Regions from separate parts of the Streptomyces sp. PsTaAH-124 genome, predicted to be linked through region 1. Evidence: predicted binding sites of a transcription regulator. Region 1 holds the regulator's gene; the other holds the start of a gene.
The links. The regulator HspR, encoded in region 1, represses chaperone genes until heat shock. The targets are predictions, from matches to a motif close to TTGAGNNNNNNNNNCTCAA.

Region 1 (9,213 bases):
TGCTGCACCCCGCGGTCGACGACCCCGGCCGGCTGGAGCCGGTCGCCCCGGCCACCGCGCTGCACCGGCTGCTGCGCGCCACCGCCGAACGCATCGCCGACGAACGCCGCCGGGAGGAGCGCCTCGCCGAGAGCTTCGCGCCCCTGATGCGCATCGACGACCGCCCCGCGCGCCCCGCCGACAGCGCCTCCATACGGCTGCTCAGCGGCACCGAGCGGATCAACCGGGCCATCACCGAGACGATGGCCGCCGCCTCCCGCGAGAGCCTGTGCGTCCAGCCGCCGGTGCGCCGCGTCAGCCACGAGCGCGCCGAGGCGGCCGAGGCCATCGCCATGGTCCGCGACCAGGACCTGCTCGACCGCGGCGGCCGCATCCGCACCCTCTACCAGCACACCCACCGCCACCTCCCGCTCGCCCACGCCCGCTACGAGCAGCTGAGCGGCGACGTCGAGGCCCGCTCCCTGGACGAGGTCACCGACCGGCTCGTCGTCATCGACCGCACCGTCGCCTACGTCCCCGCCAACCCGGACGGCACCCTCGCCCTGGAGGTCCGCCACCCCGCGCTGGTCTCGTACTTCGTCACCACGTTCGAGCGGTTCTGGCGGCTGGCCACCCCGATGTACCCCACACCCGTCCAGCAGCCCTCCCCGGGCGGCATCACCGCCCGCCAGCGGGCCATCGCGGGCCTGCTCGTCGAGGGCCACACCGACTCGGTGATCGCCGACCGGCTCGGCATGAACGTCCGCACCGCGCGCGTCCACATAGCCAAGCTCGCCGCCACCCTGGGCAGCGAGAGCCGGGCCCAGCTCGGCTATCTCATCGGGCGGTCGGGGATCCTGGACCCCGAGCCCCGGGAACCCTGACCACGGCCGCCCCCACCGCGCGCGGCGGCCCGTCCAGGCCCGCCTGGGCGATGCGCACGCCCAACTGCGTACGGCTGGCCGCGCCCAGCGTCTCCGACAGCCGGGCGATGTGCGCCCGGCAGGTGCGCACGCTGATGCCCAGGCGCTCGGCGATGACCGCGTCCTGGTGCCCGTCGGCCAGCAGCGCCGCGATCGACTGCTCCCGGTGCGAGATGCCCTCGATCCCGGTGTCGGGCAGCGCGGCGGAGAGCGGGATCGCCAGCCGCCACTGCCGCTCGAAGACCGTCACCAGGTACTCCACCAGCGCCGGGTGGCGCAGTTCCAGGGCCATGGTGTGATCGGCGTTGGCCGGGATGAAGGCCACCGTGCGGTCGAAAAGGATCAGCCGGTCGATCACCTCGTCCAGGGTGCGCGCCTCGACCGCCTCGCCCATCAGCTCCATGTAGTTGAGCAGGCCCTGCCCGTGCCGGGCCACATGCGTGTACAGGTCGCGCATGCGCACCCCGCGGGCGCGCAGCGCCAGCGCCCGCGGCAGCCCCTCCGACAGCTCGTGCTCCCGGCGGATCCCGCCCGGCTGCACGGTCAGCACCTCGGTGGTGCACACCTGGGTCGCCTCGTCCATCGCCGCCTGGATCCGCGCCAGTCCGTCCAAGACCCGGATCGCGGCGCCCTCGGCGCCCGCGGCGGGCATCCGCACCGGGCCGCCGAGGCCCGCGTACCGCTCGAAGGCCGCGACCGCCGAACCGACCCGCCGGTGGCTCTCGCTGACCTCGTCGTACATCCCGCGCAGCAGCCGGGTCATGACCTCCTGCGGCGCGGTCGGCACCAGGAAGTCCATGTCGTCCGGGTCCGGGTGCAGCAGGGCCAGTTCAAGCAGGCAGGGCACCGGGTCGGCGTCGCCGCGGGGCACCCGGCCGCGCCGTACGGCCCGGGAATACACCCGATCCCCGGCCTCGCACAGTCGGTCGGCGCCGTGAGGATGCTGCTGCGCCCCGTGCCCGGCCATGGCTCATCACACCCCCGGTTTCCGCGTGGTTCCGCAGCGCAACTATGCGCGGCCCGGACCGCCTGTGCAACACGGGTCCGCTCCGGCCGGGCGGCGGAAAACACCGTTCCCACCCGGTATGTACGGGCCTCCGAGGCACCCCTTGCAACAAGCTGGGGGCAGGTGCGGCACCCCGGTACGACCCGTACGGGGGACCCCGCTCCGACGCGGACGCCGTCCGGCCGCTTCCGGCCCGTCACTTCCGGTCCGGCGCTTCCGGCGCATCACTTCCGGTCCGTCACTTCAGCCCGGCCGCGGTGCAGTCCGCCCGGTAGTCGGCCGTGCAGATGTCGGAGACCTTGTAGACGCCGTCGGCGATGACCGTCTCCTTGATGTTGGCCCTGGTCAGCGCGACCACGGAGACGAGCTGCGAGGGAATGCCCTTGGTGGTCGGGCTGTCGACCCGGTCCCGGGTCAGCGAGTCGAACTGGATGTCCTTGCCCTGCACCTTGGCGAGGGCCATCTCGGCGGCGTTCTCGGCCTCCGTCGGATAGGACTTGTACACGGTCATGTACTGTTCGTCGCTCACGATCCGCTGGACCGCGGGGAGTTCGGCGTCCTGGCCGACGACCGGGGGCAGCTTCGTCACGCCCGCGGCCTTGAGCGCCTCGATGGCGCCGCCCGCCATGCCGTCGTTGGCGGCGTACACGGCGTCGATGCCGTGCTTGCCCAGCGCCTCGATCGCCTCGGCCGTCTCCGAACGGGCGATCTCCGCCTTCCAGTCCTTGGTGTCGTAGGACCTGGCGATCGTCACCTTGCCGTTCAGTTGGGCCAGGGCGCCCGCCTTGAACTGCTTGGCGTTGGGGTCGGTGGGCGAGCCGTTGATCATGACGATTTTGGCGGCGCTGCCGGCGTCCGACCCCAGTGCCTGGAGCAGCGCGCGGCCCTGCACCTCGCCGACCAGTTCGTTGTCGAAGGAGATGTACGCGTCGATGGGGCCCTCGGCGAGCCGGTCGTAGGCGATGACCGGGATACCGGCGGCCTTGGCCTTCTTCACCTGCCCGGCGATGCCGTGCGAGTCGACGGCGTCCAGCACGATGACGTCGGCCTTGTCGTCGATCATCTGCTGCATCTGGCTCGCCTGCTTGCCCGCGCTCGCCCCGGCGTTGGCGTAGGTGACCCGGCCCTTCCCGTGGGTCAGTTCGGCGACCTTCTTCTTGAGGGCGGGCGCGTCGAACCGGTCGTAGCGCGTGTTCGCGGTCTCCGGCAGCAGCAGACCCACCGTCACGTCGTCGCCCTTGGCCGGGCTCGCCTTGCTGGTGCCCGTCCCTCCGAACGCCCCGCAGGCGGTCAGCGGCAACGTCAGCGTGGCGGCGGCCACGGCCAGGGCGGTACGGCGCATCGAGGTACTCACTTCTGGTGCCTTCCGGACGAGGGCGCAGCATTGCGTCCCAGGTGCCAGAAAAGCCAACGCGGCGGCCCCCACCGGCGTCAAGCGGAACCGGCTAACGAGATGACAACACCACGTTCCGCTTTCTGTACGGAAACTTTGCGGTAACGGCCGCAATCCGCACCGAACTTGCCTTTTACGGGCACTTGGTCCGGACCATTCGGCAAAGCGAAGGGCCCGGACCGATCCGGCCCCTTCGCGGTACGGGACGAGCCCCCCCCCGACAGGAGGCGTGCACGGCCGCCTCCTCCGGACCCGGTGCCGCGGAACCGGCGCTTCCCCCGTCGTAGCGAAGTGGTGACGAAGCACGGATCGATCACGAACGAACGGTGAGTGAAGATGAATGCACCGCGAACCGCCGGGGGGAATGCAGGACCGGCCGGAAAAGCGGTCTCTCTCCTCACTCGTTCTCACCGCTCGTTCGGCGCTCTCGGCTCACGCTGTCCAGGGCGCCCTGCGTTCTTCTGTTCCACGCTGCCTCATCGGGCTCACGGCCGCCGTTCGTGCCGTGCGCCCTGTCGACTCCCGGGGGGGAAGTCCACCATGTCCGCTCGTTCCATCACCGCCCGCCGCCTTTGCACCCTGGCCGCCACCACCGTCGTCGCCGCCGTGGCCGGCGCCGTGTTCGTCCCGGCCACCGCCGGCGCCGCCGAGCAGGCGGCCACCGCACCGCTGAAGATGACCCTCGGCGCGCCCAGCCCGGCCGGTCCGCTGGAGCGCGGCGGCGCCACCGAGTCGATGACCCTCACGGTCACCAACTCCTCCGACCACGCGGAGGACTTCGCGGCCTGGCTGAAGGGCAAGGCCAAGGGCCCGAGCCCGCTGCTCGCCGACTCCGTCGTCCTCGGTGTCACCGCGCTGGACGCCCCGGCCACCAAGTCCATGGTCGGTCAGCAGGACGGTCAGTGGCAGGGCCTGTTCTACCCGGCGTCCGGCGACGCGTCGTCCTCCTTCTCGGTCCCGGCCAAGGCCACCTTCACCTGGAAGGTCACCGTCGGTCTGGGCGCCCACTACCCCACCAACGACGGCGACTTCACCCTCACCGCCGCCGGGCTGCGCAACAACGTCGAGGCCGACCCCGCCGCCGACACGGCCGTCTTCAGGACCAGGCCGGAGATCGAGCCGGGCAAGCTGAACACCTCGTTGACGTGGGACGGCGTCGTGGCCCGGCCCGGACGGCGCGCGGGGCTCGTGCTGACCACGACGGCCACGGGGCCGGGCGAGTTCCCCGCGCAGGTGAACCGCACGGTCTACGTCGACGGCTCCACTCCGTCGGGCACCCTGCGCAAGCACCTGATCCTGGAGGCGGAGGTCGGCGGCAAGATCGTCACGATGAACCAGACCGACGCGGGTGTCTGGGAGCTTCCCCCGCTGCCGAAGGGCTTCGGCGCCGCATCGGGCCCCCAGAACCTCAAGCTGTACTTCTCGCTGAGCTTCAACACCTCCATCGACCAGGAGATCTCGTTCCCGTTGAGGGCCGCCTACTCCATGGGTGACTCCCACGAGTTCAACGGTGCCGCGGTCCAGGTGAAGGCGGGCCCCGAGAACTCCGGCACGAGCACCCCCGCCCCCTCCGGCTCCTCGACCAAGGCCCCCTCCGGCTCCGGCTCCGGCTCCGCCGAGCCCACCGCGTCCGCGTCCGCCTCCGCCACGGCACCGACCGCTGCCACCGGTGGCAGCACGGGCGGTGGCACCGGCACCACCCTCACGACCGCCGTCGGCGGCGGCTCGCTGGCCCACACCGGCGCGTCCTCCACCGGCCTCTACACCGCCCTGGCCGGTGTCCTCGTCGCCCTCGGCGGCGCCGCCGCCTGGATCGGCGCCCGCCGCCGTCGCGCGGCGCGCGTCTGACCCGTACGGCCGCCTGCCGAGACACGAAAAAAGGGGGCCCGGAGTGATCCGGGCCCCCTTTCCGTGGCACACGGGAGACGGCTGCGCCGCGGGCGTCAGTCCGGGGACTGCTGCCGCTTGGGCCGCCAGACGACCAGCGCGCTGGTCTGCTGCACCTCCTGGTACGGGACGAGGTCCCGCCGGTAGGAGGCGTGCACGGCGGCCTCGCGCTGGCGCATGGTGGCCGCCGCTCCCTCCAGGGCCGACTGCAACTCCACGACCCGGGACTGCAACGCGGCGACCTGGTTCTCCAGTTCGATGATCCGCTTGATGCCGGCCAGGTTGATGCCCTCGTCCTGCGACAACTGCTGCACCTGGCGGAGCAGTTCGATGTCACGGGCGGAGTACCGGCGGCCCCGGCCCGCGGTGCGGTCCGGGGACACCAGGCCCAGCCGGTCGTACTGACGGAGGGTCTGCGGGTGCAGTCCGGACAGCTGCGCCGCCACGGAGATGACGTACACCGGTGTGTCTTCCGTCAGTTCGTACGGGTTGCGACGGCGGCCGTCCATCTCCCTCATGCTCCCTTCGCGGCCTCGAACAGCTCGGCCCGCGGGTCCTGGCCCGCGGTCGCCTCGCGATACGCCTCCAGCGCGTCACGAGCCTTCCCCGACACGTCCTTGGGAACACTCACCTCGACGGTGACCAGCAGGTCCCCGCGCGTGCCGTCCTTGCGGACCGCGCCCTTGCCGCGGGCGCGCATCGTCCGGCCGTTGGGCGTGCCCTCGGGCAGCTTCAGCGTCACCGGCGGACCGCCCAGCGTGGGCACCCGCACCTCGCCGCCGAGCGCGGCCTCGTCGAACGTGACCGGCACGGTGACGGTGAGGTTGTCGCCCTTGCGCCCGAAGACCGCGTGCTCCCCGACGTGCACCACCACGTACAGGTCGCCCGCCGGACCGCCGCGCTCGCCCGGCGCGCCCTTGCCGCGCAGCCGGATGCGCTGGCCGTCGCTGACCCCGGCCGGGATCCGCACCTGCATCGTCCGGGACGACTTGGCACGCCCGGAGCCGGAGCAGACCTCGCACGGGTGCTCCGCGATCAGCCCGCGGCCCTTGCAGTCCGGGCACGGGTCGGTCAGCGAGAAGCCGCCGCCGGAGCCGCGCGCCACCTGCCCGGTGCCGACACAGGTCGGGCACACCCGCGGCGTGCCGTTCGTGTCGCCGGTGCCCGAACAGGCCTTGCACGGCTGCTGCGAGGACATCCGCAGCGGGACCGTGGCCCCCTCGATGGCCTCCGTGAAGCTCAGCGTGACCTCGGACTCGATGTCCTGGCCGCGCCGCGGCTGGGTGCGCGGACCGGTGCCCGCGCCACCCCGGTTGAACAGGCCCCCGAAGACGTCACCGATGCCGCCGCCGAAACCGCCCGACGTCCCGCCGGCCTGGCCGCCGCCGCCGAAGAGGTCGCCCAGGTCGAAGTTGAAGGAGCCGCCGCCCGCCCCGGGACCGGGACGGAACCCGCCGCCGCCGAACAGCGCGCGGGCCTCGTCGTACTCCTTGCGCTTCTTGGGGTCGCCGAGGATGTCGTTCGCCTCGGAGATCTCCTTGAAGCGCTCCTCGGCCTTGGCGTTGCCCTTGTTGGCGTCCGGGTGGTACTCGCGGGCGAGCTTCCGGTACGCCTTCTTGATCTCGGCCTCGGTGGCGTCCTTGGGGACGCCGAGGACCTTGTAGAAGTCCTTCTCGATGAAGTCCTTGGTACTCAACCCCGACGTCCCTCCTCTCGTGCGTCGATGCCTGCCGCAGCGTCAGCCCTCGTCCGGGCCACCGCTGTCCTTCTCGTCGGCCTTGCCGTCGGACGTGTCCGTACCGGACTCGTCCGCCGCCTTGACCGTCTGCGCGCCCGGCTGGGGCTCGGCCACCGCCACCCGCGCGGGGCGGATGGTGCGCTCGCCGAACCGGTACCCGGGCTGGAGGATCGCCACGCAGGTCGTCTCGGTGACGTCCGGCGCGTAGCTGTGCATCAGGGCCTCGTGGATCGTCGGGTCGAAGGGCTCGCCCTCCTTGCCGAACTGCTGGAGTCCCATCTTGGCCGCCACGGTCTCCAGCGACTCGGCGACGGACTTGAACCCGCCCACCAGCTCGCCGTGCTCGCGCGCCCGCCCGATGTCGTCGAGCACGGGCAGCAGTTCGGACAGGAGGTTCGCCACGGCGACCTCCTTGACCGCGACCCGGTCGCGCTCGACCCTGCGGCGGTAGTTCTGGTACTCGGCCTGGAGCCGCTGGAGATCCGCGGTGCGCTCGCCGAGCGCCGTACGGACCTGGTCCAGCTGAGCCGTCAGACCGGCCGTCTGAGCGGCGTCCCCGGCCGGGGCCGCCCCCTCCTCCTTGGCGGAGGGGGCGGCCTTCGGCTCGGCGTCGTCGGAGGTGGCGCCGGAGGGGACGTCGGGCTGCTGCTCGTCGAAGCCCGGGGTCTCCTCCGTCACGCGGCACCGTCCTTGCGCTCGTCGTCGACGATCTCGGCGTCGACCACATCGTCGTCGGCCTTCGCCTGGGAGGCGCCACCGGCCTCACCGGCACCGCCGGCGGCCTGCGTGCCCTGGGCGTCGGCGTACATCGCCTGGCCGAGCTTCTGGGAGACGGCGGCGACCTTCTCCGTGGCGGTGCGGATCTCGGCGCTGTCCTCGCCCTTGAGCTTCTCCTTCAGCTCGGCGACCGACTCCTCGACCTCGGTCTTGATCTCGCCCGGGACCTTGTCCTCGTTGTCCTTGAGGAACTTCTCCGTCTGGTAGACGAGCTGCTCGCCCTGGTTGCGCGTCTCGGCGGCCTCGCGGCGGGCGTGGTCCTCCTCCGCGTACTTCTCGGCCTCCTGGCGCATCCGGTCGACCTCGTCCTTCGGCAGCGAGGAGCCGCCGGTGACGGTCATCTTCTGCTCCTTGCCCGTGCCCAGATCCTTCGCGGTCACGTGCATGATGCCGTTGGCGTCGATGTCGAAGGCGACCTCGATCTGCGGGACGCCGCGCGGCGCCGGGGGCAGACCGGTCAGCTCGAACATGCCGAGCTTCTTGTTGTAGGCCGCGATCTCGCGCTCGCCCTGGTAGACCTGGATCTGCACCGACGGCTGGTTGTCCTCGGCCGTGGTGAAGATCTCCGAGCGCTTGGTCGGGATCGTGGTGTTGCGCTCGATCAGCTTGGTCATGATGCCGCCCTTGGTCTCGATGCCGAGGGACAGCGGGGTGACGTCGAGCAGCAGGACGTCCTTGACCTCACCCTTGAGGACACCGGCCTGGAGGGCGGCGCCGATGGCGACGACCTCGTCCGGGTTCACGCCCTTGTTCGCCTCGTTGCCGCCGGTCAGCTCCTTGACCAGCTCGGCGACGGCGGGCATACGGGTGGAGCCGCCGACCAGGACGACGTGGTCGATCTCGTTGATCGAGATGCCGGCGTCCTTGATGACGTTGTGGAACGGCGTCTTGCAGCGCTCCAGCAGGTCAGCGGTCAGCTGCTGGAACTGGGCGCGGGTGAGCTTCTCGTCCAGGTGCAGCGGGCCCTCGGCGGAGGCCGTGATGTAGGGCAGGTTGATCGAGGTCTCGGTGGACGAGGACAGCTCGATCTTGGCCTTCTCGGCGGCCTCACGCAGGCGCTGGAGGGCCATCTTGTCCTTGGACAGGTCCACGCCGTGGCCGGACTGGAACTGCTTGACCAGGTAGTCGACGACGCGCTGGTCCCAGTCGTCACCACCGAGGTGGTTGTCGCCGTTGGTGGCCTTCACCTCGACGACGCCGTCACCGATCTCCAGCAGGGACACGTCGAAGGTGCCGCCGCCGAGGTCGAAGACGAGGATCGTCTGGTCGTCCTTGTCGAGGCCGTACGCCAGGGCGGCGGCGGTCGGCTCGTTGACGATGCGCAGGACGTTGAGGCCCGCGATCTCACCGGCCTCCTTGGTGGCCTGGCGCTCGGCGTCGTTGAAGTACGCCGGGACGGTGATGACCGCGTCGGTCACCTTCTCGCCCAGGTACGCCTCGGCGTCCCGCTTCAGCTTCTGCAACACGAAGGCGCTGATCTGCTGCGGGTTGAAGTCCTTGCCGTCCAGGT
Region 2 (9,213 bases), on a different contig from region 1:
CGAAGCCGGGCAGCATGATGTCGAGGATCAGCAGGTCGGGCTGCCATGCCTCGGCGGTGTCGACGGCGCTCGGCCCGTCGCCCGCGGTCTGCACCAGGAAACCCTCGGCGCGCAGACGGGTGGCGATGGCGTCCATGATGGTCTGGTCGTCCTCGACCACCAGGACCCGGCGCTGGGCTCCCGGCCCGGCCGTCGTGCCGCCCTGCGCGGTGTGTGTCTGCTCCATCGCCCGCCCCTGAGGTGTGCTTTCCGGAATCATGTGGGGTGATTCCATGACTGCGCGTGGTCGCGATCGACGCTTGAATGATCGGCGTCAGGGAAGCAGCGTACGGGGAGTCACGGTGCCTTTGCTATCCAGCCCGGACGGCGAGGTGCACGACGTCCGGTACGCCCCGGGCAACCGGGATCTCTTCGGTGCGCACCTGCTGGAACCCGACATTCCACAAGGTTCCTTCAAATTCCGGAGAGGGTTTCGCCGACCACACCGCGAGGACGCCGCCGGGTCTCAACACCCGTGCGCAGCTTGCCAGTCCGGACGGTGCGTACAGCTCGCCGTTGCCCTCGGTGACGGTCCAGCCGGGGCCGTTGTCGATGTCCAGGCAGAGCGCGTCGAACGTGGCGGAAGTCTCATTGACGTAAGTGACGAGGTTGGTCTCCACGATCTCGGTGCGCTCGTCGGCGAGGGCCCGCGCGGTGAGCGCGGCGAGCGGTCCCCCGCGGTGCCAGCCGACGATCGCGGACTCCCGCTCCACGACCGTGATCCGGCCCCAGCGGGGCTCGGCCGCGGCGTGCGCGAGTGAGAAGCCGACGCCCAGCCCGCCGATCAGCACGCGCGGTGCCGGGCGGCCGTCCAGCGCGGCGAGGGCGGCGTCCACGAGCAGCCGTTCGGAACGGCCGTCGGAGGTGTCCATCAGGAAGCAGCCGTTGGCGATGATCTGAAGCAACGCGCCGTGCCGGCGCAGCACGACCTCTCCGTGGGGTCCCTCGCGGCGGTCCAGCACCACGGGAGTCTCGTACGAGGCGTTCATGAGGTCATCCTGCCCGAACAGGGGCTTGCCGCCACCTGGATTACGGGTGACACGGATCGAACACCGTACGAGGACGGGCCGTTCGCGCACCGGCCGGGAACAGAACCGTGCACAGGAGGAAGTTAATAGGTTGCTGTGAATCGGCTGCCCGGTGGCGCCGGTCATGGACAGCCGCTCCCGGGACGCGAAGGGTTGGGGGCACGACGGAAGGAGCGCCACCGTGGAACGGACTGCGGACCCCGAGGCCGCGGCCCCGCCCCGCCCGGACGGCGCACCGCGCCCTCTGGAGGGCGTGCCGCGGCAACGGCCCCGGCTGGCGGCGGCACCCGCGGACGCGCCGGCGGCCCCGCCGCCGCTCGTGGGCCCGGGTGCCGCCGCCGCTGCCCTGGGCGTGCGGTGGGGCGGGCTCCGCCGGGTCCTGCCCGGCCCCCGCCGTACGCCTTTCACGTTCTGGTACGCGCTGGTGCTGGTCCTCACCTCGCTCGTCACCGAGTACGCCCCCGCCGCCGTGGTGGACGCGCTGTACCGCAGCTCCAGCACGGATGTCGCGCACCTCGTCCGGGACCCGGTGCGGGTGCTGGCCGGGAGCGCGCTGTGGATCGCGGGCGGGGTCGTGTCGGCGTACTCCCTGTGCTTCCTGCTGGTGCTCACCGCGCTGGAGCTCAGGACCGGCGCGCGGCGCACCGCCGGGGTGTTCCTGCTCGGGCATGTGGTCGCCACCCTGGCCACCGAGGTGCCGGTCGGGCTCGCGGTGCTGGCCGGGCGGCTCCCGGCCGGGTCGCTGCACCGCCTGGACTACGGGATCAGCTTCGGTGTCGCCGCCAGCGTCGGCGCGCTCTGCGGCCTGCTGCGCCCCTGGCTGCGCTGGCCCGCGCTGACGGTGTTCGCCGGGATGCTGCTGGACGACCTGGCGTCCTTCACCGACCCGATGACCTCCTGCGGCCACCTCATCGCGCTGGCGGTGGGGGTGGGCTGCTGGCCGGTGCTGCGGCGCGGGCCGGGGCTCTGGAGCGATGACAGGCAGCAGCCCCCGGTTGCGTAATGTGATCATCATGCGACCGAAGATTGTCATCATCCTGTCCGTGGCCGGTCTGCTGGCCACGGGATGCGGCGGGAACGGGAATTCCGGTCCGGGGGACGCCGGTGCCAAGGCGTCGGCGTCGGCTCCCGGTCCGGCGGCGATGGCGCAGCGGCTGGCGCGGCCGGGCGAGAGCCCGGACCCGGAACCGTCCCCCTCGCCCGCCGCCAGTGCGCCGTTCGCCGAGCAGCTCGCGTACGAACTGCGCTCCAGGACGCTCGAAATGGCCGCCGCCCCCGGCAGCACGACCGGGAAGTGCCCGAGGACCGCGGTCTCGAAGAAGGGCGCGAAGGTCACGTGCACCACCACCTACAAGGGCCTGGAGGTCCGCTGGGACGTGACCCTCGGCGACAAGGCCCCCTGGTCGGTCTCCGGTGACTACGTGTCCTACAAGGCGCTTCCCCGTACGGGAATCCTCACCCGGGACGGCGTGGCCCGTCTCTTCTACGGCAACTTCAGCCCCGATTATCTGCTGTGCAACGACATCCCCGAGGCCGTCCTCGCACCGCTGAACGCCAAGTCCGCCTACACCTGCGAGCCGGTCGACAAGGGGAAGAAGCCGCTCGGGTACGGCACCCCGGTCCGCGCCACCGAGAACGGGCCCCGCGCCTACTGACCGGCCGTCCGCTCCGGCCGAGCCGTCCGGTGGGGCCGGTCAGGCCGGGGTGGGGCTGTCCGCCGCGGGGCGGCCCGCGAGGGCGGCGCGCAGCCGGTCCATGGCCGCCTTCCAGGAGGCGCTGTCCGACTCTGCCCACAGTTCGAGGAGTTCGGACTCCTCGGTGAGGACGCGGTCGAGGGCGCGCAGGGCGGGGGCGCGCAGGCCGGTGAGGTCGGGGACGGGCTGCCGGGGGCCGTAGGCGGAGTCCGCGGGGTCGCCGCCGGGGCACTGGGCGGCGACCAGGGCCGCCGCCGCGACGGCCTCCTCGCCGATCTCCGAGTCGAGGAAGCCGGTCGTGTCGGCCGCGCGGGTCAGCGCGGCGAGGACCAGGTCCCGCCGCGCGTCGGCGGAGGCGTCGTCCAGGGCGCCGCTCCAGTCCGCCGCGGTGTCGTTGTCGAAGGGTCCGATGTCCCAGGTGCCCATGTGTCTCTCCCGGCTGTGGTGATGTCCGGGCAGCGTGACAGGTGCCACTGACATCGGGCCCGCCGCGCGGGATCTCCCTGGTCCGGCGCCTGCGCACCGGCCCGCGCCGCACCCCGCGGAATATCCCGCTCCCCGTGATCGCTGACTGATCGCTGACGGCGAACAAGCACCGGGGAACAATCGCCCGCTCCCAAGCATTGAGTCGGCATAGCTCAACTTGACTGCCGAAGGGGAGATCATGGCTGCTGAGTCCACGGCGTTCACACCGCTCACTCTGCCTGTGCTGCCGCTCGATGACGAGGTCGTGCTGCCCGGCATGGTGGTTCCGCTGGACCTGAGTGATGCCGAGGTACGGGCCGCGGTGGAGGCCGCGCAGGCCGCCGCCCGGTCGGAGCCGGGCAAGCCCAGGGTGCTGCTGGTGCCGCGCATCGAGGGGACGTACGCCAAGACCGGTGTGCTGGGCACCGTCGAGCAGGTAGGACGGCTGGCCGACGGCGACCCGGGCGCGCTGATCCGCGGCCGGGGCCGGGTGAGCATCGGCGCCGGGACCACCGGGCCGGGCGCCGCGCTGTGGGTCGAGGGCACCCGGATCGACGAGACCGTCCCGGAGCCGCTGCCCGGCCAGGTCGCGGAGCTGGTGAAGGAGTACAAGGCCCTCGCCACCGCCTGGCTGCGCAAGCGCGGCGCCTGGCAGGTCGTCGACCGGGTCCAGGCCATCGACGACGTCTCCGCGCTCGCCGACAACTCCGGCTACTCGCCGTTCCTCACCACCGAACAGAAGATCGAACTGCTGGAGACCGCCGAGCCGGTGGCCCGGTTGCGGCTCGCCACCCGGCAGCTGCGCGACCACCTCGCCGAGCAGGACGTCGCCGAGACCATCGCCAAGGACGTCCAGGAGGGCGTCGACAAGCAGCAGCGCGAGTTCCTGCTGCGCCGTCAGCTCGAAGCCGTCCGCAAGGAGCTGCGCGAGCTGAACGGCGAGAGCGGCGGCGAGGGCGAGGAGTCCGACGACTACCGGGCCCGCGTCGAGGCCGCCGACCTGCCCGAGAAGGTGCGCGAGGCGGCGCTCAAGGAGGTCGACAAGCTGGAGCGCGCCTCCGACCAGTCGCCCGAGGGCTCCTGGATCCGCACCTGGCTCGACACGGTCCTGGAGATGCCGTGGAACGAGCGGACCGAGGACGCCTACGACATCGAGGGCGCCAAGGACGTGCTGGACGCCGAGCACGCGGGCCTGAAGGACGTGAAGGAGCGCATCACCGAGTACCTGGCGGTGCGCAAGCGGCGCGACGACCGCGGCCTCGGGGTGATCGGCGGGCGGCGCGGCGGTGCCGTGCTCGCGCTCGTCGGCCCGCCCGGGGTCGGCAAGACCAGCCTGGGCGAGTCCGTGGCGCACGCGATGGGCCGCAAGTTCGTCCGCGTCGCCCTCGGCGGCGTCCGCGACGAGGCGGAGATCCGCGGCCACCGCCGCACCTACGTCGGCGCGCTGCCCGGCCGGATCGTGCGGGCCGTCAAGGAGGCCGGTTCGATGAACCCGGTGGTCCTGCTCGACGAGATCGACAAGGTCGGCTCCGACTACCGCGGCGACCCGGCGGCGGCCCTGCTGGAGGTCCTGGACCCGGCGCAGAACCACACCTTCCGGGACCACTACCTGGAGGTCGAGCTGGACCTGTCGGACGTGGTCTTCCTGGCCACGGCCAACGTCCTGGAGGCGATCCCGGAGGCGCTGGCCGACCGGATGGAGATCGTGCGCCTGGACGGCTACACCGAGGACGAGAAGGTCGTCATCGCCCGCGACCACCTGCTCCCGCGCCAGCTGGAGCGGGCCGGTCTCGGCGCCGACGAGGTCACCATCGAGGAGGGCGCGCTGCGCAGGCTGGCGGGCGAGTACACCCGCGAGGCGGGCGTGCGCACCCTGGAGCGCTCGGTGGCGCGGCTGCTGCGCAAGATCGCCGCCCAGCACGAACTGGGCGAGCGGGAGCTGCCGTTCACCGTCACCGCCGACTCCCTGCGGGCCCTGATCGGCCGGCCGCACCACGTACCGGAGTCCGCCCAGGACCCGGCCGAGCGCCGTACGGCCGTGCCGGGCGTGGCGACCGGCCTCGCGGTCACCGGCGCCGGTGGCGACGTGCTCTACGTCGAGGCGTCCCTCGCCGACCCCGAGACGGGGGCCGCGGGCCTGACGCTGACCGGTCAGCTCGGCGACGTCATGAAGGAGTCCGCGCAGATCGCGCTGAGCTTCCTGCGCAGCCACGGCGCCGAGCTGGAGCTGCCGGTGGGCGATCTGAAGGACCGGGGCGCGCACATCCACTTCCCGGCGGGCGCGGTCCCCAAGGACGGCCCGAGCGCCGGTGTCACGATGACGACGGCGCTGGCCTCGCTGCTGTCGGGCCGCCTGGTGCGCACCGACGTGGCGATGACCGGCGAGGTGTCGCTGACCGGACGCGTGCTGCCCATCGGCGGGGTGAAGCAGAAGCTGCTCGCCGCGCACCGGGCGGGCGTGACCACCGTGATCATCCCCAAGCGCAACGAGCCCGACCTGGACGACGTCCCGGCGGAGGTGCTGGACAAGCTCGATGTGCACGCCGTCACCGATGTCCGCCAGGTGCTGGAACTGGCCCTGGCGCCTGCGGTGAGCGGTGCGGAGGAGAAGGTTCCGGCGGCGGCGTGACGGACGCGGCCGGATGAAAGGGGGAAGGCCCGGTCCTCCTCGGGGAGGACCGGGCCTTCGCCGTACGCGCCCGCGTACGCGTACGGATCAGCCGTTGGCCAGGGCCTTCACCCGGTCCAGCGCGCCGTTGAACTTGTCGTGGTCGCCCACCGTCGGGCCGGACGAGGTGTACTGCCACATCGTGTAGAAGCCCCAGCCCGCCGGCAGCGTCCCCACGGTCGAGGCGTACCGCGCGATCCACAGCGGGTTGTTGGCGGCGAAACCGCCGTAGTTCCCGGTGCACTGGGTCCACCAGGAGGTGGCCGTGTAGATCACGGCGTCCCGGCCGGTGCGCGCCTTGTAGGTGTTGAGGAAGTCGGCGATCCAGCTGACCATCGCGCTCGCGGACTTGCCGTAGCAGGCGGCGCCGTAGGGGTTCCACTCGATGTCGAGGGAGCCCGGCAGGGTCTTGCCGTCCTTGGACCAGCCGCCGCCGTGGTCGACGAAGTAGTTGGCCTGGGCGGCGCCGCTGGTGGTGTCCGGGGTCGCGAAGTGGTACGAGCCGCGGATCATGCCCACGTTGTAGGAGCCGTTGTACTGCTGGGTGAAGGAGGGGTTCGTGTAGTACGTCCCCTCGGTCGCCTTGGTGTAGGCCCAGCGGACGCCGCTGTTCCACAGGGTGGACCAGGCGACGTTGCCCTGGTAGCCGCTGACGTCGACGCCCTCGGTCTGGGTGACGTCAGCGGAGGTGGGGGTGCCGCTGCGGCCGTCGTGGGCCGCGACGCCGATGCCCATGTAGGCGGAGCCGCGGGCGGGCGGGGTGGCGGTGGCACCGGCGTCGGCACCTGCGTCGGTGTCGGCGGAGGAGGGCGTGGCGAGGAAGAAGGAGAACGCCGCGAGCAGGACTCCCGCGGCGGTCAGCCGCCGCTTGCGGGCCGTTCCGGATCTGTGCACGGGCATGACGTGCCTCCGAAGTTCGGTGGTGCTCGGTGGGGGGAAACGCGGGCATGGCCCACGGTCGCACGAGGGGGGCGCGGGCCTGGGGAGACCCGCCGGGAACGACCATGGCGTGGGCATGCCATTGACTGCCTGATGCAGAAGCTACGCGCGTGGACCGTCGGTGGGAAGAGGGGCCGGAGGCTGCCGTTGGTCTACGCCTGCGAAATACTGACCAAGCTGCGGCGATGGCGGCGCCCGGCGGTAACTTTCAGGACCGGCAACACTCCAGGGCAGGGGCTGACGTGCACGAAGACGCAAGGGGCGAGGGCCGCGGGACGATGGCGGACACAGCGTCGCGCGGTGGTGTGGACCGGGAGTTTCTTTCCCTGGAACGGGAGATGACCGTCCTGCTGCGACGCGCCCGCGCCAGCCAGGCGGAGATGGCCCGCGAGGTGCACCCGGGCCTGGAGTCCTCGGCGTACGGACTGCTGGTGCGGCTGGACGAGTGCGGCAGCCAGCGCGCCACCGCCCTCGCCGCCTACATCGGCGTCGGCAAGGCCACCATGTCCCGCCAGTTGCGCGCCCTGGAGGAACTGGGCCTCGTCGCCCGCGAACCGGACCCCGCCGACGGCCGGGCCTGGCTGGTGGCCCTCACCGACGACGGGCGCCGCCGGGTCGGCCAGGTCCGCGACGCCCGCCGGGCCCGCTACGTCCGCCAGCTCGACCACTGGGACCGCGGCGAGGTCGCCGAACTGGCCCGGCTGCTGCACGAGCTGAACGGCGTCATGGAGAAGCACGAGCGGTGACACCCGGGCGGGAGACGGCAGCCGGGCCTCGTCCCGTCCCGCCCCGCTCACAGCCGGACGAACACCGCCGTCGCGTCGTCGTGCGTCTTGCTCCGCCCGAGGTACCGGCGCTCCTCGCGGTCGGCGCGCTCCAGTTCCCGCACCCGGTCCACCAGCGCGCCCGCGCCCTCCTTGCGCAGCAGCCCGAAGCACTGCGCCCAGTCGCCCTCGTGGAACTTCTCCACCCAGCGCGTCGCCCCGTCGGTCAGCGCGGCCAGCGCGCGCACCTCCTCGAGGGGCACGCTGCCGGTCACCGCGCGCTCCGCGACCGAGGGGTCCGCGGCCGCCGTGAAGAAGCCGCCCTCCTTGTTGCGCAGGGTGCTGTCGACCAGCGCCTCCGTCGCGCGCGCGGCGCGCGGCAGCCGGTCCAGCCGGTCGTCCAGGACCGGGGTGACCAGGCCGCCGGGCGACTCCAGCAGCAGCGCCGAGTCCGACAGGACCAGATAGTCGAGCGACAGGGCGGACCAGCGTGCGAGCACCACGGTTGCCTGTGGCGTGCGCGGGTGAGAAAGGTCACAGGTGTCCGCGTGCTCCTCCGCGGTGCCGCCGATCGTCCGTGCGAGCATCTCCCGCAGCGTCAGATCGGGGCGCGAAACGGTCAGTTCGGTCAGCGCCCCGCCGAGCCGGGCGGTGAACCAGGGGACGGAATGCAGACAGCCTGTCTCCGTCGCGGGCGGCGTCACCCCGTCGAGGACCACCACGGCGCCGCCCTGCCCGCAGACGGGCAGTCCGACGGCGGCGAAGTCCTCGTTCGCACGATCCGGGCGGCCGGGCTCCGAAACAACCTCAGTTCGCATCCGGCCAGTCTGCACCAGCCCTTCACATGGTCCATCAAAGGGTGCTATCGACCTTGGAATTGACGCGAGGACGCCCGTCAGGCGCCTGATTTGGCATGAATTGGCGGGCTCCGGGAAGACGTGGCGGCGAATACTGCCAAAGCCTGCCGCCGACGTCCAACCGGCCCGCCGTACGAGCCCCGGGCACGCGCCGGAGGAACTTGCCCGCCAACTCCCCTCCGATGTTCACTCCTTCGGGTGGCCGGTCGGACGATGCGGGACCACTGCCCACCGGCACTGGGAGGGTCGGAATCCGATGCAGGCCCCCTGCGCGCGCCAAGCCGACGACGGCGCGAGCCCGGGGGAGGGTGGACGTATGCGTCGCACCAGCTGACGAGCCGCCACCCGGGCCCACGAGTACACGAGTACAGGAATGCGAGCACCGGTGCAGAAGAAGCGGCCTCGGCGCACAGGCAAGCAGACGGCCACCGCGAAGGGACCCGAGCACACACCCGGCACGCCCTCCGCGACCCCCGTGGGCAAGGGCCGCCCCAGGCACGTACGCAACCGCCTCGTCCTCGCCGTCGCCGTGGTCGCCGCCGCCGTCGCCGGTGCGGGTGCGCCCTCCGTGCTCGACGCCTCCGGCCGGGTCGGCGACTCCCAGGACCTGGTCACCCTCGCCGGACAGACCCAGGACGCCCTGGCGCTCGCCCACGCCCTCGCCGACGAACGCGACGAGGTCACCGCCTACGCCGCCGCCGGACGCCCCCGCTCCAAGGCGCCCTCCGCCCAGCGCGGCGCCCGCGTCGACCGCCGGGC

Region 2: the regulator HspR is predicted to act here: its motif matches at 3,385-3,403, upstream of lon (endopeptidase La).

The regions. Positions count from the first base shown of each region.
Region 1 covers NZ_KB892180.1:230,783-239,995, forward strand. The annotation lists gene B086_RS0124230 (helix-turn-helix domain-containing protein) at 1-863, shown strand, start outside; gene B086_RS45960 (helix-turn-helix transcriptional regulator) at 817-1,869, opposite strand; gene B086_RS0124240 (sugar ABC transporter substrate-binding protein) at 2,147-3,250, opposite strand; gene B086_RS0124245 (LPXTG cell wall anchor domain-containing protein) at 3,842-5,149, shown strand; gene B086_RS0124250 (heat shock protein transcriptional repressor HspR) at 5,245-5,697, opposite strand; gene dnaJ (molecular chaperone DnaJ) at 5,703-6,884, opposite strand; gene grpE (nucleotide exchange factor GrpE) at 6,927-7,604, opposite strand; gene dnaK (molecular chaperone DnaK) at 7,601-9,213, opposite strand, start outside.
Region 2 covers NZ_KB892208.1:221,898-231,110, forward strand. The annotation lists gene B086_RS0136560 (response regulator transcription factor) at 1-226, opposite strand, end outside; gene B086_RS0136565 (spermidine synthase) at 351-1,028, opposite strand; gene B086_RS0136570 (rhomboid-like protein) at 1,249-2,070, shown strand; gene B086_RS0136575 (hypothetical protein) at 2,081-2,722, shown strand; gene B086_RS0136580 (DUF4259 domain-containing protein) at 2,762-3,187, opposite strand; gene lon (endopeptidase La) at 3,426-5,855, shown strand; gene B086_RS0136590 (lysozyme) at 5,943-6,794, opposite strand; gene B086_RS0136595 (MarR family transcriptional regulator) at 7,076-7,579, shown strand; gene B086_RS0136600 (hypothetical protein) at 7,627-8,415, opposite strand; gene B086_RS0136605 (nitrate- and nitrite sensing domain-containing protein) at 8,828-9,213, shown strand, end outside.